4 regions of the Klebsiella sp. M041 genome follow, and region 4 is predicted to be linked to each of the others. Evidence: predicted binding sites of a transcription regulator. Region 4 holds the regulator's gene; each other region holds the start of a gene.
What was found. The regulator PurR, encoded in region 4, represses purine synthesis genes. The targets are predictions, from matches to a motif close to CANGCAAACGTTTGCNTG.
Positions count from the first base shown of each region.

Region 1 (4,933 bases), on a different contig from region 4:
CTGCGCCTGCACTACCAGCCGATTATCGATATTAAAAATAACCGCTGCGTCGGGGCGGAAGCGCTGCTGCGCTGGCCAGGGTTTGACGGTCCGGTGATGAACCCGGCGGAGTTTATTCCGCTGGCGGAAAATGAAGGCATGATTGCCCAGGTGACGGACTACGTGGTGGATGAGCTGTTTTACGAAATGGGAGAGTTTCTTGCCAGCCATCCGCAGCTGTACGTGGCGATCAATCTCTCTGCGTCGGATTTCCACTCGGCGCGGCTGATTTCACAGATCAGTGAGAAAGCGCGCAGCTATGCGGTCTGTATCGGGCAGATCAAAATCGAAGTAACCGAGCGGGGGTTTATCGACGTACCGAAGACCACGCCGGTGATTCAGGCGTTCCGCGAAGCGGGCTATGAAATTGCCATCGATGATTTCGGCACCGGCTATTCGAATCTGCATAATCTGCACGCCCTGAACGTCGATATCCTTAAAATCGATAAAACCTTCGTTGATACGCTGACCACCAACAACACCAGCCACCTGATTGCCGAACACATCATCGAGATGGCGCGCGGGTTGCGTCTAAAGACTATCGCGGAAGGCGTGGAGACGCCTGAGCAGGTAAGCTGGCTCTACAAGCGCGGCGTGCAGTATTGCCAGGGCTGGCTGTTTGCGAAAGCGATGCCGGCGCGGGAGTTTATGCAGTGGTTAGCCAATGAGCCCGCGCCCGTGAACGTGCCTCAGCCGTCGCGTCACGCGGAGATCTGATGGCGGTAGTCGCTGGGGGTGCGGTCGAACTCCCGGCGGAAAACCCGCGAGAAGGTTTGCTGCGAGACGTAGCCCAGATCCATGGCGATATCAAAGATCGGCCGCTGGGTGGTTCGCAACGCCTCCGCCGCCAGCAGCAGACGGCGCTGACGAATATAATCCCCCAGCGTCTGATGCATCACGGTGCGGAACATCCGCTGCAGGTACCACTTCGAGTATCCTGACTTTCTGGCGACTACATCAATGTTAAGTGGTTGATCGATATGTTCATCAATCCATTCAATCAGTGTTTGAATAATATCCTGATGGGACATAAAGCGGCCTCTCTCAATTCTCGATTCGTCGTTTTGTCTGCGGGCGAGTATAATTCCTCAAGTTAACTTGAGGTAAAGCGCTTTATGGAAAAGAAATCACCCCGCATCAAAATGCTGCTGACGCCCGGGGAAGTGGCAAAACGAACCGGCGTGGCGGTCTCGGCCCTCCATTTTTATGAGAGTAAAGGGCTGATCCACAGCCAGCGGAATGCCGGCAATCAGCGGCGCTACCGGCGCGATGTCCTGCGCGCGGTGGCGATTATCAAAATTGCGCAACGTATCGGCATCCCGCTGGCCACCATCGGCGACGCGTTTGGCGTGCTGCCGGAAGGGCACAATCTCAGCGCAAAAGAGTGGAAAATGCTGTCATCACAGTGGCGCGAGGAGCTGGACCGGCGTATCCACACCCTGACGGCGCTGCGCGACCAGCTCGACGGCTGCATCGGCTGCGGCTGTTTATCGCGGCGCGACTGCCCGCTACGCAACCCGGGCGATAAACTGGGGGAAGAGGGGACCGGCGCCCGGCTGCTGGAGGAGGAGTGATAAAACTAAAGCGCCACAACTGGGCGCTTTAGTTGTTTTCCGGTCTTGGTCTTTCGCATTATCTCGTTGGTTCACGAGAGGGTTTCCCCCGACGTCGACGTCCCTCAGTATTGCGCAATCTGTTGATGGAGGTTCCGGTTTGCGTCGACACTTTAACTATGGCATCTGCCGCCGTTTTTTCCTCACTATTTTGCCGAAATTTTCCCGGCAATCAGCGCCTGTTCCTATAGTTAATTTGAACAAACCACGGGAGAGGCCCATGCTGACGGTACATCATCTTAATCAGTCACGATCGCAACGCGTACTGTGGGCGCTGGAGGAGCTACAGCTGCCTTATCAGATAGTCCGCTATCAGCGGGAAAAGTCGATGCTGGCGCCAGCGGCATTGAAGAAAATCCACCCGCTGGGTAAATCGCCAGTGCTGGAAGACAACGGCAATGTGCTGGCGGAGTCCGGAGCGATCCTTGAGTATTTGCAGGAGAGCTGGGACAGCGATGGGCTGCTGAAGCCACAGGGCGCGGATGACAAACTGCAGTACCGCTTCTGGCTGCACTATGCCGAAGGCTCGCTGATGCCGCTGCTGTTAATGAAGTTGGTGTTTGCCAGCCTCGGCAAACCCCCGGTGCCCTTTGGCGTCCGCTCGCTGGGCTCGCTGCTGGGCAAAGGTATCCAGAAAGCGTGGCTCGATCCTCAGCTGGCCACCCATGCGCGGTTCATTGACGACCATCTTGCCACGCGGCCATGGTTTGCCGGCGATCGGCTGAGCATGGCCGATATCCAGATGAGCTTCCCGGTAATGGCGCTGCTGGCCCGCGGCGGCATGCATGATCTTCGCCATATTGAGGCCTGGCGACAGCGGGTGGAGCAGCGCCCGGCCTGGCAGCGGGCTATCGAGCGCGGCGGCCCCTTCACCTTACCCGGCGCCTGAAGTATCAGCGGATCCGATGACGCGGCTAAATGAAAGCAACTCACTAAAAAATTGTTAGCGGATTGCGCATGGACGATAACGTTTGCGCATCGGCTGGTTATTTTCTGTTCGTCATAAGCGAAATTTAGCGAAATACGATAAACATCGGTTGAAAAGGGTTATCTAAAGGCCGGATAATCGTTTGCCTTTCTGTTTTACTCCCTCTTTTTTCTGCTAGCCGGGGGGAGTTGATAAGGTTGACACACCGTAGTGTATGCGCGGAGTTAAACGTTTGCTTTTTTGCGGCCCCCCTGGCGCTGCGATTCGGTACAAGGAGATCGCGTTTAACTGGCAGTGGAAGGTCCACCACGCATATCAACGAACAATAAAAATTTTCAGGGGAAGTTTTCTATGTCTACGCCTTCAGCGCGTACCGGCGGTTCATTAGACGCCTGGTTTAAAATTTCGGCGCGCGGTAGCACCGTGCGTCAGGAGATTGTTGCAGGTCTTACTACCTTTCTGGCAATGGTGTACTCCGTCATCGTGGTGCCGGGCATGCTCGGAAAAGCGGGCTTCCCACCGGCCGCGGTGTTTGTTTCTACCTGTCTGGTGGCGGGCGTTGGCTCGCTGGCGATGGGATTATGGGCAAACCTGCCGATGGCCATCGGCTGCGCTATCTCGTTGACCGCTTTCACCGCCTTCAGCCTGGTGCTGGGGCAACACATCAGTATTCCGGTGGCGCTCGGCGCGGTATTCCTGATGGGCGTCCTGTTTACGGTGATCTCGGCAACCGGCATCCGTAGCTGGATCTTGCGCAACCTGCCGCAGGGCGTGGCCCACGGTACCGGGATCGGGATCGGTCTGTTCCTGCTGCTGATTGCCGCCAATGGCGTTGGCCTGGTGATCAAAAACCCGCTGGACGGTCTGCCGGTGGCGTTGGGGAACTTTGACAGCTTCCCGGTGGTGATGTCGCTGATTGGCCTCGCGGTGATCATCGGTCTGGAAAAAATGAAGGTACCGGGCGGTATTCTGCTGACCATTATCGGCGTGTCGATTGTCGGCCTGATTTTCGATCCTAACGTCCATTTCTCCGGGATTTTCGCCATGCCATCCCTGAGCGATGACCAGGGCAACTCGCTGATTGGTAGTCTGGATATCGTCGGCGCGCTAAATCCGGTCGTGCTGCCCAGCGTACTGGCCCTGGTGATGACGGCGGTCTTTGACGCCACCGGCACCATCCGCGCGGTGGCCGGTCAGGCGAACCTGCTGGACAAAGACGGACAGATCATCAACGGCGGTAAAGCGCTGACCACCGACTCCCTGAGCAGCGTCTTCTCTGGCTTAGTCGGGGCGGCGCCGGCGGCGGTGTATATCGAATCGGCGGCGGGTACAGCAGCCGGCGGTAAAACCGGCCTGACCGCGGTGACGGTAGGGGTCCTGTTCCTGCTGATCCTGTTCCTCTCTCCGCTCTCTTATCTGGTGCCGGCCTACGCGACCGCGCCGGCGCTGATGTACGTCGGCCTGCTGATGCTGAGCAACGTGGCGAAGATCGATTTCAATGACTTCGTTGACGCGATGGCTGGCCTGATCACCGCGGTGTTTATCGTGCTGACCTGCAACATCGTGACCGGCATCATGATCGGTTTCGCGACCCTGGTGATCGGCCGTCTGGTCTCCGGCGAGTGGCGCAAGCTGAACCTCGGCACGGTGATTATCGCTGTGGCGCTGGTGGTGTTCTACGCCGGCGGGTGGGCGATTTAAACCCTTTGTGCTCCTCACGGGCGGCTCAGGCCGCCCGTTTTATTTTTAAGCCACATCCTGTTTCCATTTGCGTTAATCTGGGTAGCGTATGATTCAAAGGCAAGACGCCTCACAGGTATAAAAGAAAACGCAGCAAACAGGGAACACATGGAAATATTCTTTACCATCCTCATCATGACCCTTGTGGTCTCACTCTCCGGGGTAGTGACGCGCGTACTGCCCTTTCAGGTTCCACTCCCACTGATGCAAATCGCCATTGGCGCGCTTCTGGCGTGGCCGACCTTTGGTTTGCATGTTGAATTTGATCCAGAGCTGTTTCTGGTCCTGTTTATCCCGCCGCTGTTGTTCGCCGACGGCTGGAAAACGCCAACTCGCGAATTCATTGAGCACGGGCGCGAGATCCTCGGCCTGGCGCTGGCGCTGGTGGTCGTAACGGTGGTCGGCATCGGCTTTCTGATCTACTGGATTGTGCCGGGCATTCCGCTGATCCCGGCGTTCGCGCTGGCGGCCGTGCTGTCGCCGACCGATGCCGTGGCGCTCTCGGGTATCGTCGGGGAAGGGCGGATACCGAAAAAAATCATGGGTATTTTGCAGGGTGAGGCGCTGATGAACGACGCCTCCGGCCTGGTCTCGCTCAAGTTTGCCGTCGCGG
Region 1 covers NZ_JCAXWU010000023.1:44,054-48,986, reverse strand. The annotation lists gene pdeC (cyclic di-3',5'-guanosine monophosphate phosphodiesterase PdeC) at 1-756, shown strand, start outside; gene soxS (superoxide response transcriptional regulator SoxS) at 741-1,070, opposite strand; gene soxR (redox-sensitive transcriptional activator SoxR) at 1,155-1,613, shown strand; gene AC6CWS_RS23030 (glutathione S-transferase family protein) at 1,873-2,541, shown strand; gene AC6CWS_RS23025 (NCS2 family permease) at 2,932-4,281, shown strand; gene AC6CWS_RS23020 (Na+/H+ antiporter) at 4,429-4,933, shown strand, end outside.
Region 1: AC6CWS_RS23025 (NCS2 family permease) is a predicted target of PurR. The motif match lies at 2,802-2,819, and genes of this name have one in related genera.

Region 2 (4,933 bases), on a different contig from region 4:
CAGGACTAACGTGGCGGGAAGCAAAAACGTGTATTACGTTTAAAGGACACTTCTCTCATAACGAGCTGATTATGAACACACTCCGCTATTTTGATTTTGGCGCATCCCGCTCTCTGCTACTGCTTATCGCCCGCATCGCCGTGGTAGTTCTGTTTATTCTTTTTGGCTACCCCAAACTGCTGGGCTTTGACGGTACGGTGCAGTACATGGCCGCCTCCGGCGCGCCGATGCCGACCCTGGCGGCGATTATCGCCGTCATTATGGAAGTGCCTGCCGCCATTTTAATTGTGCTGGGCTTTTTCACCCGCCCGCTGGCGGTCATCTTTATCTTCTACACCCTGGGCACCGCGGTGATTGGCCATCACTACTGGGATATGACTGGCGATGCGGTATTGCCGAACATGATTAACTTCTGGAAAAACGTCAGCATCGCCGGCGCTTTCCTGCTGCTGGCGGTAACCGGCCCCGGAGCGATTTCGCTCGACCGCCGCTAATCTCCAGACGCAAAAAAGGCCGCAAACGCGGCCTTTTTGATGTCAACGCTAACGCTTACGCATAAACCGGGAAGCGGGCGCAGATATCCAGGACTTTGCCTTTCACGCGCTCAATGACCGCGTCGTCATTGATATTGTCCAGCACATCACACATCCAGCCAGCCAGCTCTTTGACTTCCGCTTCTTTAAAGCCACGGCGAGTCACCGCCGGAGAACCGATACGGATACCGGAGGTTACGAACGGGCTCTTCGGATCGTTCGGCACGCTGTTTTTGTTGACGGTGATGTTGGCGCGGCCCAGGGCAGCGTCAGCTTCTTTACCGGTCAGGTTTTTATCCACCAGGTCCAGCAGGAACAGATGGTTCTCAGTACCGCCAGACACCACTTTGTAGCCGCGGTTCAGGAACACTTCCACCATTGCTTTGGCGTTTTTCGCAACCTGCTGCTGGTAAACTTTAAACTCTGGCTCCATCGCTTCTTTCAGCGCCACCGCTTTCGCTGCGATAACGTGCATCAGCGGGCCGCCCTGCGCGCTTGGGAATACCGCAGAGTTCAGTTTCTTGTACAGCTCTTCGCTACCGCCTTTCGCCAGGATCAGGCCGCCGCGCGGACCCGCCAGGGTTTTGTGGGTGGTGGTGGTCACGACGTGAGCATGCGGAACCGGGTTCGGATACACGCCAGCGGCGATCAGGCCTGCCACGTGCGCCATATCGACAAACAGGTATGCGCCGATGCTGTCAGCGATTTCACGCATTTTTGCCCAGTCAACGATACCGGAGTAAGCGGAGAAACCACCGATGATCATCTTCGGTTTATGTTCCTGAGCCTGCTTCGCCATGTCGTCATAGTCAATTTTGCCGGACTCATCAATACCGTAAGGGATGATGTTGTACAGTTTGCCGGAGAAGTTAACCGGAGAGCCGTGAGTCAGGTGGCCGCCCTGCGCCAGGTTCATCCCCAGCACGGTATCGCCCGGCTGCAGCAGCGCGGTGTAAACGGCAAAGTTAGCCTGGGAGCCGGAGTGCGGCTGGACGTTAGCATAGTCAGCGCCGAACAGCTCTTTCGCGCGGTCGATAGCCAGCTGCTCAACCACGTCGACATATTCGCAGCCGCCGTAGTAACGCTTGCCCGGATATCCTTCAGCATATTTGTTGGTCAGCTGAGAGCCCTGCGCTTGCATCACGCGCGGACTGGTGTAGTTTTCGGAGGCGATCAGTTCGATGTGCTCTTCCTGACGTACTTTTTCCTGCTCCATAGCCTGCCACAGTTCGGCATCATAATCGGCAATGTTCATTTCACGCTTTAACATCCGCATCTCCTGACTCAGCTAACAATAAAATTTCGGCCTAAAAAGGCGGTCCGATTGGACAACGGCCCACAGTATAACCGAATCATTCTGTGATAACAGGTCTTGACAAAGGATTTTACGCAAACGTTTGGCTCCGCATGACACAAGGCTTTGAGCAATAACGCCTCTCTCAGTATCAACGGATTTCTTTTCAGGATTGTGATGCAAATTCTTCATGTTGTAACTGCAACGGCGGAAAGTGTTAAAGAACCATTTACAACGCAGGGTTATTTCCTTAAGATGTATTTAAAATACATCATTAAAGTAACACACAAGGAAGCACGCTATGCTCGACGCTCAAACCATCGCTACGGTCAAAGCCACCATCCCCCTGCTGGTAGAGACTGGACCAAAATTAACCGCCCATTTCTACGATCGTATGTTTGCGCATAACCCGGAGCTCAAAGAGATCTTCAATATGAGCAACCAGCGCAACGGCGACCAGCGAGAAGCGTTGTTCAACGCCATTGCCGCCTACGCCAGCAATATCGATAACCTGCCCGCCCTGCTGCCGGCGGTGGAAAAAATCGCCCAGAAACACACCAGTTTCCAGATCAAACCGGAGCAGTACAACATCGTGGGCAGCCATCTGCTGGCGACCCTCGATGAAATGTTCAGCCCGGGTCAGGAAGTCCTTGATGCCTGGGGGAAAGCTTACGGCGTGCTGGCGAACGTCTTTATCGGCCGCGAAGCCGAGATCTATCAGCAAAACGCCAGTAAAACCGGCGGCTGGGAAGGGACCCGCGCGTTCCGCATCGTGAAGAAAACCCCGCGCAGCCAGCTTATCACCAGCTTTGAGCTCGAGCCGGTCGACGGCCAGCCGGTCGCCGATTACCAGCCTGGCCAGTATCTGGCCATCTGGCTGAAGCCGGAAGATTTCGAATATCAGGAAATTCGCCAGTACTCCCTGACCCGCAAAGCGGACGGCAAGGGCTACCGCATCGCGGTTAAACGCGAAGAAGGCGGCCAGGTTTCCAGCTGGCTGCATAACCATGCCAGCGAAGGCGATGTGGTCTATCTGGCGGCGCCGGCCGGGGACTTCTTCCTTAACGTTGAGCCGCAGACGCCGGTCACTCTGCTCTCCGGCGGTGTCGGGCAAACGCCGATGCTGGCGATGCTGGATGCGCTGGCGAAGAGCCGCCATCAGGGTCAGGTGAACTGGTTCCATGCGGCAGAGAACGGCGACGTGCACGCCTTCGCGGACGAAGTTAAAACACTGGGTGAAACTCTGCCGAAGTTTACATCTCACGTCTGGTACCGCAGCCCGAGCGAAGCGGACCGTGAATCCGACGCGTTTGATAGCGAAGGTTTGATGGATTTAACGGCCCTGGCCGGCAAGATCGGCGACCCGCAAATGCAGTTCTATCTCTGCGGCCCGGTGGCGTTTATGCAGTTTGCCGCGAAGCAGCTGGTAGATCTGGGCGTGAGCAGCGACAACATTCATTACGAATGCTTCGGGCCGCATAAAGTGCTGTAAGCCCCGACGACGCGGGGATTTGTAGGCCGGGTAAGCGCAGCGCCACCCGGCAATACTGCAGCGAGCGGCGAGCGTTAAATCGCCGCGTCGTCTTCTTCGCCGGTACGGATACGAATCACGCGCGCGACATCAAAGACAAAGATTTTACCGTCACCGATTTTGCCGGTCTGCGCGGTACGGATGATGGTATCCACACAGGTATCGACGATATCGTCGGTCACCACGATTTCAATTTTCACTTTCGGCAGAAAATCGACCATATACTCCGCGCCGCGGTAGAGTTCGGTGTGCCCTTTCTGGCGGCCAAAGCCTTTCACTTCCGTTACCGTCATCCCGGTGATGCCGACTTCGGCCAGCGCTTCACGCACGTCATCCAGTTTGAAAGGTTTAATAATCGCATCAATCTTTTTCATGGTGTTCCTGTCTTAGTCGCGTAACCGGTTGCTTACCGTATCATAACTTGCGCTATGTTGCGGAGCTACTCTTTAAAGTCGTTGGCGTCGAGCTCATGGCGCGACAGCAGCTTATAGAATTCAGTGCGGTTGCGTCCAGCCATCCGCGCGGCGTGGGTAACGTTGCCCCTGGTAATCTGCAGCAGCTTGCGCAGGTAGTTCAGCTCAAACTGATTGCGCGCCTCCACGAAGGTCGGCAGGGCGGTGTTCTCGCCCTCCAGCGCCTGCTCCACCAGCGCATCGCCGATCACCGGCGACGAGGTCAGGGCCACGCACTGCTCAATCACGTTCACCAGCTGGCGCACATTGCCCGGCCAGTTGGCGGCCATCAGCCGCTTCATCGCATCGCTGGAAAACGCCCGCACGAACGGCTTATGGCGATCGGCGGACTGACGCAGCAGATGATTGGCCAACAGCGGAATATCTTCCGTGCGTTCGGAGAGCGGCGGGATCTTCAGGTTAACCACATTGAGGCGATAGAACAGATCTTCGCGAAACTCGCCGCGAGCCATCGCCTTCGGCAGGTCGCGGTGGGTGGCGGAGATGATCCGCACGTTGATCTCGATATCGCGGTTGCTGCCGAGCGGGCGTACCTTACGCTCCTGCAGGACGCGCAGCAGCTTCACCTGCAGGGCGACCGGCATATCGCCAATCTCATCGAGAAACAGCGTACCGCCTTCGGCGGCCTGGAATAACCCTTCTCGGTTGCTGACCGCGCCGGTAAAGGCGCCCCGCGCATGGCCGAACAGTTCGGACTCGAGCAGCTGTTCCGGCAACGCGCCGCAGTTAATCGCCACGAACGGCTTGTCATGACGCGGGCTGGCGTTGTGGATCGCCTGGGCGACTATCTCCTTCCCGGTCCCGCTCTGGCCGTTAATCAGCACGCTAACGTCGGATTGCGCCACCATCCCGGCCTGCTCGAGCAGGCGCAGCATCAGCGGGCTGCGGGTGACAATGGCCTGACGCCAGGCTTCGTCGGTGGCTGGCGAGCGCTGCTCCAGCGCCTCATCAATGGCTTGATACAAGGCGTCTTTATCAACCGGCTTAGTCAGGAAGCTGAAGACGCCCTGCTGGGTGGCCGCCACCGCGTCGGGGATCGAGCCATGGGCGGTGAGAATGATCACCGGCATGCCGGGCTGCCCCTTCTGGATCTCACTGAACA
Region 2 covers NZ_JCAXWU010000001.1:35,559-40,491, reverse strand. The annotation lists gene AC6CWS_RS00195 (DoxX family protein) at 72-494, shown strand; gene glyA (serine hydroxymethyltransferase) at 550-1,803, opposite strand; gene hmpA (NO-inducible flavohemoprotein) at 2,129-3,319, shown strand; gene glnB (nitrogen regulatory protein P-II) at 3,394-3,732, opposite strand; gene glrR (two-component system response regulator GlrR) at 3,798-4,933, opposite strand, start outside.
Region 2: glyA (serine hydroxymethyltransferase) is a predicted target of PurR. The motif match lies at 1,920-1,937, and genes of this name have one in related genera.

Region 3 (4,933 bases), on a different contig from region 4:
TGTGGTGTCATCCGCAGTCGCGCCGCGACGAGGTGCTGAGCTGGTCTGACGAACGCTTTTGTCAGGAGCTGCAGCTGGCGTTCGGCTGGCGTTTGGGGCGCATTACCCACGCCGGGAAGCGCAGCGTCTATCCGCTGGCCCTCACTACCGCCAGCCGCGCGGTGTCGCACCGCCTGGCGCTGGTCGGTAACGCGGCGCAGACGCTGCACCCGATTGCCGGGCAGGGCTTTAATCTCGGCCTGCGCGATGTGATGAGTCTGGCGGAGCTGCTCGCTGACGCCCATCTCAGCGGCGAAGATGTCGGCCATTATCCGCTGCTGTGTCGCTATCAGGCGCGCAGAACAGGGGATAAAGCCGCCACCATCGGCGTGACCGATGGGCTGGTGCATCTGTTTGCCAACCGTTGGGCGCCGCTGGTGGCGGGGCGCAATGTCGGTCTGATGGCCATGGAATTATTTACCCCGGCGCGCGATGCGCTGGCGCAGCGTACCCTCGGTTGGGTTCCCCGTTAAGGAGTAGAACGTGCAAAGTGTTGATGTTGCCATTGTTGGCGGTGGAATGGTGGGGCTGGCGGTAGCCTGCGGTTTACAGGGCAGCGGCCTGCGCGTCGCGGTGCTGGAGAAAGCGGAGCCACAGCCGCTGGCTGCCGATGCGCCGCCGGCGCTGCGCGTGTCGGCAATAAACGCCGCCAGCGAAAAGCTGCTGACGAAGCTGGACGTCTGGCGCGAGATCGTTGCCCGACGCGCCAGCTGCTATCACGGAATGGAAGTGTGGGACAAAGACAGTTTCGGCCGCATTAGCTTTGATGACCAGAGCATGGGCTTCAGCCATCTGGGCCATATTATTGAAAACGCCGTGGTGCATTATGCGCTGTGGCAGAAGGCGCAGCGCTGCGCCGACGTCACCCTGCTGGCGCCTGCGCAACTGCAGCAGGTGGCGTGGGGCGAAAATGAGGCCTTTCTCAGCCTGCAGGACGGCAGCATGCTCACCGCGCGTCTGGTGATCGGCGCCGATGGGGCGAATTCGTGGCTGCGCAATAAAGCCGATATTCCGCTGACCTTCTGGGATTACCATCATCACGCGCTGGTGGCGACTATCCGTACCGCTGAGCCGCATCAGGCGGTGGCGCGCCAGGTATTTCATGGCGACGGGATCCTCGCCTTCCTGCCGCTCTGCGATCCGCACCTGTGCTCTATCGTCTGGTCGCTGTCGCCGGCGGAGGCGCAGCGGATGCAGGAGGCTGATGAAGCCACCTTTAACCAGGCGTTGAATATCGCCTTCGATAATGGCCTTGGCCTCTGCCAGCTGGAAAGCGCACGTGAAGTCTTCCCGCTGACCGGCCGCTATGCTCGCCAGTTCGCCGCCCACCGCCTGGCGCTGGTCGGCGATGCCGCGCATACCATCCACCCGCTAGCCGGGCAGGGCGTCAACCTCGGCTTTATGGATGCGGCCGAGCTTATCGACGAACTGAAGCGTCTGCACGCCCAGGGCAAAGATATCGGCCAGCATCTTTATCTGCGCCGCTACGAGCGCAGCCGCAAGCACAGCGCCGCGCTGATGCTGGCGGGTATGCAGGGCTTCCGCGACATGTTTTCCGGTAGCCATCCGGCGAAGAAGTTCCTCCGCGACATGGGGCTGAAACTGGCCGATACGCTGCCGGGCGTGAAACCGCAGCTGATTCGCCAGGCGATGGGCCTCAACGATCTGCCTGCCTGGTTACGTTAACCGCGTCACACTTCTTTCACCCGGCCTGCGCGCCGGGTTTTCCCCCTCATTTGAAATATTCTAATTTCACCTCTTTTTTCGCATTAGTTTTATTAATGTGTCCTTTTTTTTGTTAAAGAAATTAGGGCTATAAAATCGCATAAAACACCATCATTCCCTAATTCTAGCCGCGGTATTGTTAATTTTATGTGGCGTAAATCGCTTTTTTCCAGTCAATAACTCTGTAGGCTTTTCGGCGGATTTTAGTCATAAGCTAATGTGATGCCCTGAATGAGCTTATGGTTTAGCGCCGGGTTCGGTGGTAAGTTCAGGCAAAAGAGAACGTTTGCGTCGGTGTCCGTCAGCGATGCCGACGCCCCATTTCGTGGCGAAAAATCGCCGACAATCTCGTGGCTGGTTCCGTTTTATTCGATGAGGAAAAGATGGCTCAACAGACTCCGTTGTATGAACAACACACGCTGTGCGGCGCGCGCATGGTGGATTTCCATGGCTGGATGATGCCGCTGCATTACGGATCCCAGATTGATGAGCACCATGCGGTGCGCGGCGAAGCAGGCATGTTCGATGTGTCGCATATGACCATCGTTGATTTCCACGGCAGCCGGACCAGAGAGTTCTTGCGCTATTTGCTGGCCAACGACGTGGCGAAGCTCACCACCCCGGGCAAAGCGCTCTACACCGGCATGCTGACCGCCTCCGCCGGCGTCATCGACGACCTGATTGTCTATTTCCTCTCTGAAGATTATTTCCGCCTCGTTGTTAACTCCGCCACCCGCGAAAAAGACCTCGCCTGGATTTCCGAACAAGCTGAACCTTACGGCCTTGAAATCATCGTTCGCGACGATCTGTCGCTGATCGCGGTCCAGGGTCCACAGGCGAAAGCGAAGGCGGCGACGCTGTTCACCGATGCGCAGCGTCAGGCCGTGGAAGGTATGAAGCCGTTCTTCGGCGTGCAGGCCGGCGAGCTGTTTATCGCCACCACCGGCTATACCGGCGAAGCGGGTTATGAAATCGCCATGCCGAACGAGCAGGCGGCGGATTTCTGGCGCGGTCTGCTGGACGCTGGCGTTAAGCCGTGCGGTCTCGGCGCGCGCGATACCCTGCGCCTGGAGGCCGGGATGAACCTGTATGGCCAGGAGATGGACGAAGGCGTCTCTCCGCTGGCGGCGAATATGGGCTGGACTATTGCCTGGGAACCGGCGGATCGTAACTTTATCGGTCGCGAAGCGCTGGAGATGCAGCGTGAAAAGGGCACCGAACAGCTGGTTGGCCTGGTGATGACCGAGAAAGGCGTCCTGCGCGGCGGCCTGCCGGTACGTTTTACCGATAGCGACGGTAATCAAAAAGAAGGCATTATCACCAGCGGCACCTTCTCGCCGACCCTGGGCTACAGTATCGCGCTGGCTCGCGTGCCGGCCGGGATTGGCGACACCGCGGTGGTGCAAATTCGTAACCGTGAAATGCCGGTAAAAGTGACTAAACCTGGTTTTGTACGCAATGGCAAAGCCATTGTGTGATTTCCCTTTTTTGGAGATGAATTGATGAGCAACGTACCAGCAGAACTGAAATACAGCAAAGAACACGAGTGGCTGCGTAAAGAAGCGGACGGCACCTATACCGTCGGGATCACCGAGCATGCGCAGGAGCTGCTGGGCGATATGGTATTCGTTGATCTGCCGGAAGTGGGCGCCACCGTTGAAGCGGGCGCCGATTGCGCGGTTGCCGAATCCGTGAAGGCGGCTTCCGATATTTATGCCCCGATCAGCGGTGAAATCGTTGCCGTTAACGAAGAGCTGAACGACTCGCCGGAACTGGTCAACAGCGACCCGTACACCGATGGCTGGATCTTCAAAATCAAAGCCAGCGATGAAGCGCAGGTTGCCGCGCTGCTGGATGCGACCGCCTATGAAGCTCTGTTAGAAGACGAATAAATACGTTTCATCCTTCACGCTGCAGGGGCGTTGGCTTCCTGCCGCGCGCATGATTTTGCGTATTCCGGCCCGGTAAGCATCAGCGTTTGCCGGGCAAACCAGTCAGACAATCACGATTCACCGCACGTTTCAGGAACCATCGCTCATGACTCAGACTTTAAGTCAGCTTGAAAACCGCGACGCCTTTATCGAACGTCACATTGGCCCGGACGCTCAGCAGCAGCAAGAGATGCTGAAGACCGTCGGCGCGGATTCGCTTAACGCCCTGATCGGCCAGATTGTGCCGCAGGATATCCAGCTGGCGACCCCACCGCAGGTGGGCGACGCGACAACCGAATTCGCCGCGCTGGCAGAGCTGAAGGCGATCGCCGGTCGCAACAAGCGCTTCAAGTCTTACATCGGCATGGGCTACACCGCCGTGCAGCTGCCGCCGGTTATTCAGCGCAACATGCTGGAAAATCCGGGCTGGTATACCGCCTATACCCCTTACCAGCCGGAAGTCTCCCAGGGCCGTCTGGAATCGCTGCTCAACTTCCAGCAGGTTACGCTGGATCTCACCGGGCTGGATATTGCTTCCGCTTCGCTGCTCGATGAAGCGACCGCCGCCGCCGAAGCGATGGCGATGGCCAAACGCGTCAGCAAACTGAAAAACGCCAACCGTTTCTTCGTCGCCGCCGACGTCCATCCGCAAACCCTGGACGTGGTGCGCACTCGTGCGGAAACCTTCGGTTTCGACGTGATCGTCGATGACGCCGACAAAGTGCTCGATCACCAGGATGTCTTCGGCGTGCTGCTGCAGCAGGTGGGCACCACCGGCGAAATCCACGATTACAGCAAACTGATCGCCGAGCTGAAAGCGCGCAAAGTGATTGTCAGCGTCGCTGCCGACTTTATGGCACTGGTGCTGCTGACGGCGCCGGGCAAGCAGGGCGCGGATATCGTCTTCGGCTCCGCCCAACGCTTCGGCGTGCCGATGGGCTATGGCGGCCCACACGCGGCCTTCTTCGCGGCGAAAGATGAATTCAAACGCTCCATGCCGGGCCGGATTATCGGCGTATCGAAAGATGCGGCGGGGAATACCGCGCTGCGCATGGCGATGCAGACTCGCGAACAGCACATCCGCCGCGAGAAAGCGAACTCCAACATTTGTACCTCGCAGGTGCTGCTGGCCAACATCGCCAGCCTGTACGCGGTATTCCACGGCCCGGCGGGTCTGAAACGTATCGCAGGCCGCATTCATCGCCTGACCGACATTCTGGCCGATGGCCTGCAGAAGA
Region 3 covers NZ_JCAXWU010000012.1:48,391-53,323, reverse strand. The annotation lists gene ubiH (2-octaprenyl-6-methoxyphenyl hydroxylase) at 1-512, shown strand, start outside; gene ubiI (FAD-dependent 2-octaprenylphenol hydroxylase) at 523-1,725, shown strand; gene gcvT (glycine cleavage system aminomethyltransferase GcvT) at 2,148-3,242, shown strand; gene gcvH (glycine cleavage system protein GcvH) at 3,267-3,656, shown strand; gene gcvP (aminomethyl-transferring glycine dehydrogenase) at 3,802-4,933, shown strand, end outside.
Region 3: gcvT (glycine cleavage system aminomethyltransferase GcvT) is a predicted target of PurR. The motif match lies at 2,040-2,057, and genes of this name have one in related genera.

Region 4 (4,933 bases):
CGGCGACGCTGACGGCGAAGACCACCAGCAGCCACGGGAGCATTTGTTGCCCGGACCATTTTTGCAGCAGCGCGCGACAGCCATAGCCGCCCACCAGAAAAGCGATGGTCTGCGGGATATAGCTCAGGCCGATGGCGGTCGGGCCGTAGCCCATCTCATGAAGGATAAACGGCGAACCGGTAAGCCAGGCGAAGAAGCTGGCGGAACAGGCGGCGTAGATCAGGACGTTGCCGCTGTATTCCCGGGAGCGCAGCAGCGCCAGAAAAGTGATTTTCTTTTCAGCCACTGTGGCCGACTTAGCGGCGGCCTTCAGGCGCAGGGCAGGCAGCATCAGCAGCAGAGTGATGGCAAACAAGGTGGCGAAGATGGCTTGCCACTCGAAGTGCACCAGCAGCCAGCTGCCCAGCAGCGGGGCCAGCGCAGGGGACAGTCCTACCAGCGGCATAATAGTGGCGAAGATGCGGTTGGTGCGCTGGGCGGGATAGTAATCGGTCACCATCGCCTGCCAGGTGACCGCCGCGGCGCAGACGCCAATCGCCTGCAGAAAACGCAGCGCCAGCATCAGCGTGGCGTTCTGCACCCACAGCATTCCCAGGCAGCCGACCGCGAAAATCGCCAGGCCGCTCAGCAGCACCGGTTTGCGCCCGTAGCGGTCTGACAGCGGCCCCCAGAAGAGCTGGCCCAGCGCGAAGCCGGCGAGGAACAGGCTCAGGCTGGCGCTAATGGATGCGGCGGAGGTGTCGAGATCCTGCTGCATGGCGGCAAATGCCGGCAGGTACATATCGGTGGCCAGAAAGCCCAGCACGCTCAGGCCGGCCAGCCAGACTAAAAATCCTTTCCCAGGTTGTGACATAACGTTCTCATTTTTGGAGTACAGGTACGATGCCGCAGAGTGTAGGGAGTGCATTGTGGCTTGTGAAACGCTAATATTTGTCACATGCATTCAAAAATTTTGCAGGCAGAAAATGTGGTCTGAATACTCTCTGGAAGTGGTTGATGCCGTCGCCCGGAACGGCAGCTTTAGCGCGGCGGCGCAGGAGCTCCATCGGGTGCCTTCCGCCGTCAGCTATACCGTGCGTCAGCTCGAAGAGTGGCTGGCCGTCCCGTTGTTTGAGCGCCGTCATCGTGATGTGGAGCTGACCCCCGCCGGGGTCTGGTTTTTACAGGAAGGGCGCTCTGTTATCAAAAAAATGCAGATCACCCGCCAGCAGTGCCAGCAAATTGCCAACGGCTGGCGCGGGCAGTTGTCGATCGCGGTGGACGATATCGTGAAACCCGCGCGGATGCGCCAGATGATCGTGGATTTCTATCGCCATTTTCCCGACGTCGAGCTGATCGTTTTTCAGGAAGTGTTCAATGGCGTATGGGATGCGCTGGCCGACGGCCGCGTGGAGCTGGCGATTGGCGCAACGCGCTCTATTCCGGTCGGGGGCCGCTATGCGTTCCGCGATATGGGGATGCTGAGCTGGGACTGCGTGGTGGCGAGCGATCACCCGCTGGCGAAGATGGCGGGGCCGCTGAGCGACGATGTCCTGCGCAACTGGCCGTCGCTGGTGCGGGAAGATACCTCGCGTTCGTTGCCCAAACGGACAACGTGGCTGCTGGATAACCAGAAGAGGGTGGTGGTCCCCGACTGGGAATCGTCGGCAACCTGTCTGTCGGCAGGACTCTGCGTCGGCATGGTGCCAAGCCATTTCGCCCGGCCATGGGTGGATCGCGGCGAGTGGACCGCGCTGGCGCTGGAAAATCCGTTTCCGGATGCGGCCTGCTGTCTGACCTGGCAGCAGAATGATGCTTCGCCGGCGTTAAACTGGATGCTGGACTACCTGGGGGACAGCGACACGCTGAATCGGGAGTGGCTGCGGGCGCCGGAGTGATCCGCGCCCGCCAGTGCTTTAGCGACGATAGTCGACAAACGGGCCATCCGCCACCGAGCGGCGTTCGACCAGCCGAGGGTGCACTTCAATAGACTGCGACTCTTCGCGCTTGTTGACGATACGATCCAACAGCATATTGAACGCGGCTTCGCCCAGCGAATCTTTCGGCTGATGAATGGTGGTTAACGCCGGGCTGAAATAGCGGGCGTTGCGCACATTATCATAACCGATCAGCGAAATGTCCTGCGGCACGCGCAGCCCCATTTCATCCGCGGCGCAGATAGCGCCCATCGCCATAATGTCGCCGCCGCAGAAGACCGCCGTTGGACGGTGTTGTTGGCTCAGGATCTGCTGCATGGCGCGGTAGCCGGACTCCGGCTCGAAGTCGCCCTGTACAATCCAGTTTTCCGGCACGCTGATATGCGCCTCTTTCATCGCCTGCATGAAGCCGGCCAGTCGCCCCGCGCCGGTGTTGCGCTCCAGCGGGCCCGGGATCACGCCGATTTCGCGGTGACCGCGTTCAATCAGGTAACGTCCGGCGATATACCCGCCCTGGAAGGCGTTATCGATTACCGCATCGGTAAAGTCAGCTTTTGCTTCGCCCCAGTCCATCACCACCATCGGAATATGGCGATACTCTTCCAGCATGCTCAGGACGGAGTCCGGGTATTCGGAACACATCACCAGCAGACCGTCGACGCGTTTTTGCGCCATCATCGACAGATAGGCCCGCTGTTTTTCCGGGTCGTTCCAGGCGTTGCCGAGAATCAGGGTATAGCCCTTCTGGAAGCAGCTCTTTTCAACGGACTCAATGATTTCAGCGAAATAGGCGGCTTCGCTACTGGTCGCCAGCAGGCCAATCGATTTTGTATGATTGACTTTCAGGCTGCGGGCCACGGCGCTCGGCGAGTAGTGCAGCTCTTTAATCGCCGCCCATACCGCATTGCGCGTCTCTTCGGCAACGAAACGGGTTTTGTTAATTACATGTGATACAGTTGTAGTGGAAACGTTTGCGCGCTTCGCTACATCTTTAATAGTTGCCATTACATCTCACTCCATGCCTTGACCTGATCGCCTGATCATCGATACGTAAACGTTTGCCTACACACACCCTGAATACAATTTTCAACATTGCATCACGTCGGGAAAACGACACAGAACGACAGGAAGGGGTCAATGGCCGATACGCTTTTAAATTAGCGTGGGATTTTGTCCGATCTTGGGGCAAAGTGGAAGAGCAAAAATGTGCATCGCCCTAAATCCCGGAAGATTTTTGCGATTTTTTGTGCAAAAATGAGCAAGCTCACTTTTGGTGTGGGGATAACAAGAGGGAAAAATGATGGATACCAATTTAAAGTTTTCGCTGATCACCACGATTATTGCCCTCGGCGTGATCGTCGCATTCAGCCTGACCGCCATACTGCACTAATGTTCCGATGAGGGAGGAGCGCGGCCTCCTCCCCGTATCCCGCCATTATTATCAATTCTGCAAAAATCTTTTGTCATTTCGTTCACTTTTGTTTTTTTGTGATTGATGTCATGCTTTTGGCTTCTGATGTTACGCCGTCCTCCCTGACGGTCTGATGGAGTCATTGAATGAAAATCAACTTTCCTTTACTCGCGCTGGCGATCGGCGCCTTTGGCATCGGGACCACCGAGTTCTCCCCGATGGGATTGCTGCCGGTGATTGCCAAGGGCGTGGACGTCTCGATACCGGTAGCGGGAATGCTGATCAGTGCGTATGCCATCGGCGTCATGGTCGGCGCGCCGCTGATGACCCTGCTGCTGTCCCATCGCGCCCGACGCAATGCGCTGATTTTTCTGATGGGGATCTTCACCGTCGGCAACCTGCTGTCATCCATGGCGCCGGATTACACCACGCTGCTGCTGTCGCGCATTATTACCAGCCTCAACCACGGCGCCTTTTTTGGCCTGGGGTCGGTGGTGGCGGCCAGCGTGGTACCCAAGCACAAGCAGGCCAGCGCGGTGGCCACCATGTTTATGGGCCTCACCATCGCTAATATCGGCGGCGTGCCTGCCGCGACCTGGCTTGGAGAAACCATCGGCTGGCGGATGTCCTTCCTCGCCACCGCGGGGTTAGGCCTGCTGGCGATGGTGAGCCTGTGGTTCTCCCTGCCGAAGGGCAGCGCGGGCGAACGGCCGGATGTCAAACAAGAGCTTTCGGTCCTGTTACGGCCGCAGGTTCTTTCTGCCTTACTGACCACCGTGCTGGGCGCCGGGGCGATGTTTACGCTGTATACCTACATTTCGCCGGTACTGAATTCGCTGACCCATGCTTCATCGCTGTTTATCACCGCGATGCTGGTGCTGATTGGAGTTGGTTTTTCGCTGGGCAACTATCTGGGCGGCAAATTCGCCGACCGGTCGGTCTCCCGCACGCTGAAAGGCTTTCTGCTGCTGCTGATGGCGATCATGCTGGCGATACCGCTGCTGGCGCAATCCCAGGCGGGTGCGGCCATCAGTATGATCGTCTGGGGCGCAGCCACCTTTGCGGTAGTGCCGCCGCTGCAGATGCGAGTGATGCGCGTGGCGCATGAGGCGCCGGGTCTCTCTTCTTCGGTGAATATCGGGGCGTTCAACCTGGGCAACGCGCTGGGCGCCGCCGCCGGCGGGGCGGTGATCTCCGGCGGACTGGGATATGCGTTTGTGCCGGTAATGGGCGCGATTATTGCCGGTCTGGCGTTGCTGCTGGTCTGGTTTAGCGGACGAGCGCAGCCGGAGGAGGCCTTTGCCAGCCAGTCATAAACGGTTGGGAAGGGTGTAAAAAAAACCGCAGCAGGGGTCACTCTGCTGCGGTTTGTCGTTTATGCGGCCAGGTTAGCGGCAACAAACTTCCAGTTAACCAGCGCCCAGAAGTGGTCCAGATAGCTTGGACGGGCGTTGCGGTAGTCGATGTAGTAAGCATGTTCCCAGACGTCAACGGTCAGCAGCGGCTTCGCGTCGGTGGTCAGCGGGGTACCCGCGTTGCTGGTGGAGACGATAGCCAGGCTGCCGTCGGCATTTTTAACCAGCCAGGTCCAGCCAGCGCCAAAGTT
Region 4 covers NZ_JCAXWU010000006.1:165,980-170,912, reverse strand. The annotation lists gene punC (purine nucleoside transporter PunC) at 1-853, opposite strand, end outside; gene punR (DNA-binding transcriptional activator PunR) at 966-1,877, shown strand; gene purR (HTH-type transcriptional repressor PurR) at 1,896-2,921, opposite strand; gene cydH (cytochrome bd-I oxidase subunit CydH) at 3,214-3,306, shown strand; gene AC6CWS_RS09815 (MFS transporter) at 3,474-4,643, shown strand; gene sodB (superoxide dismutase [Fe]) at 4,703-4,933, opposite strand, start outside.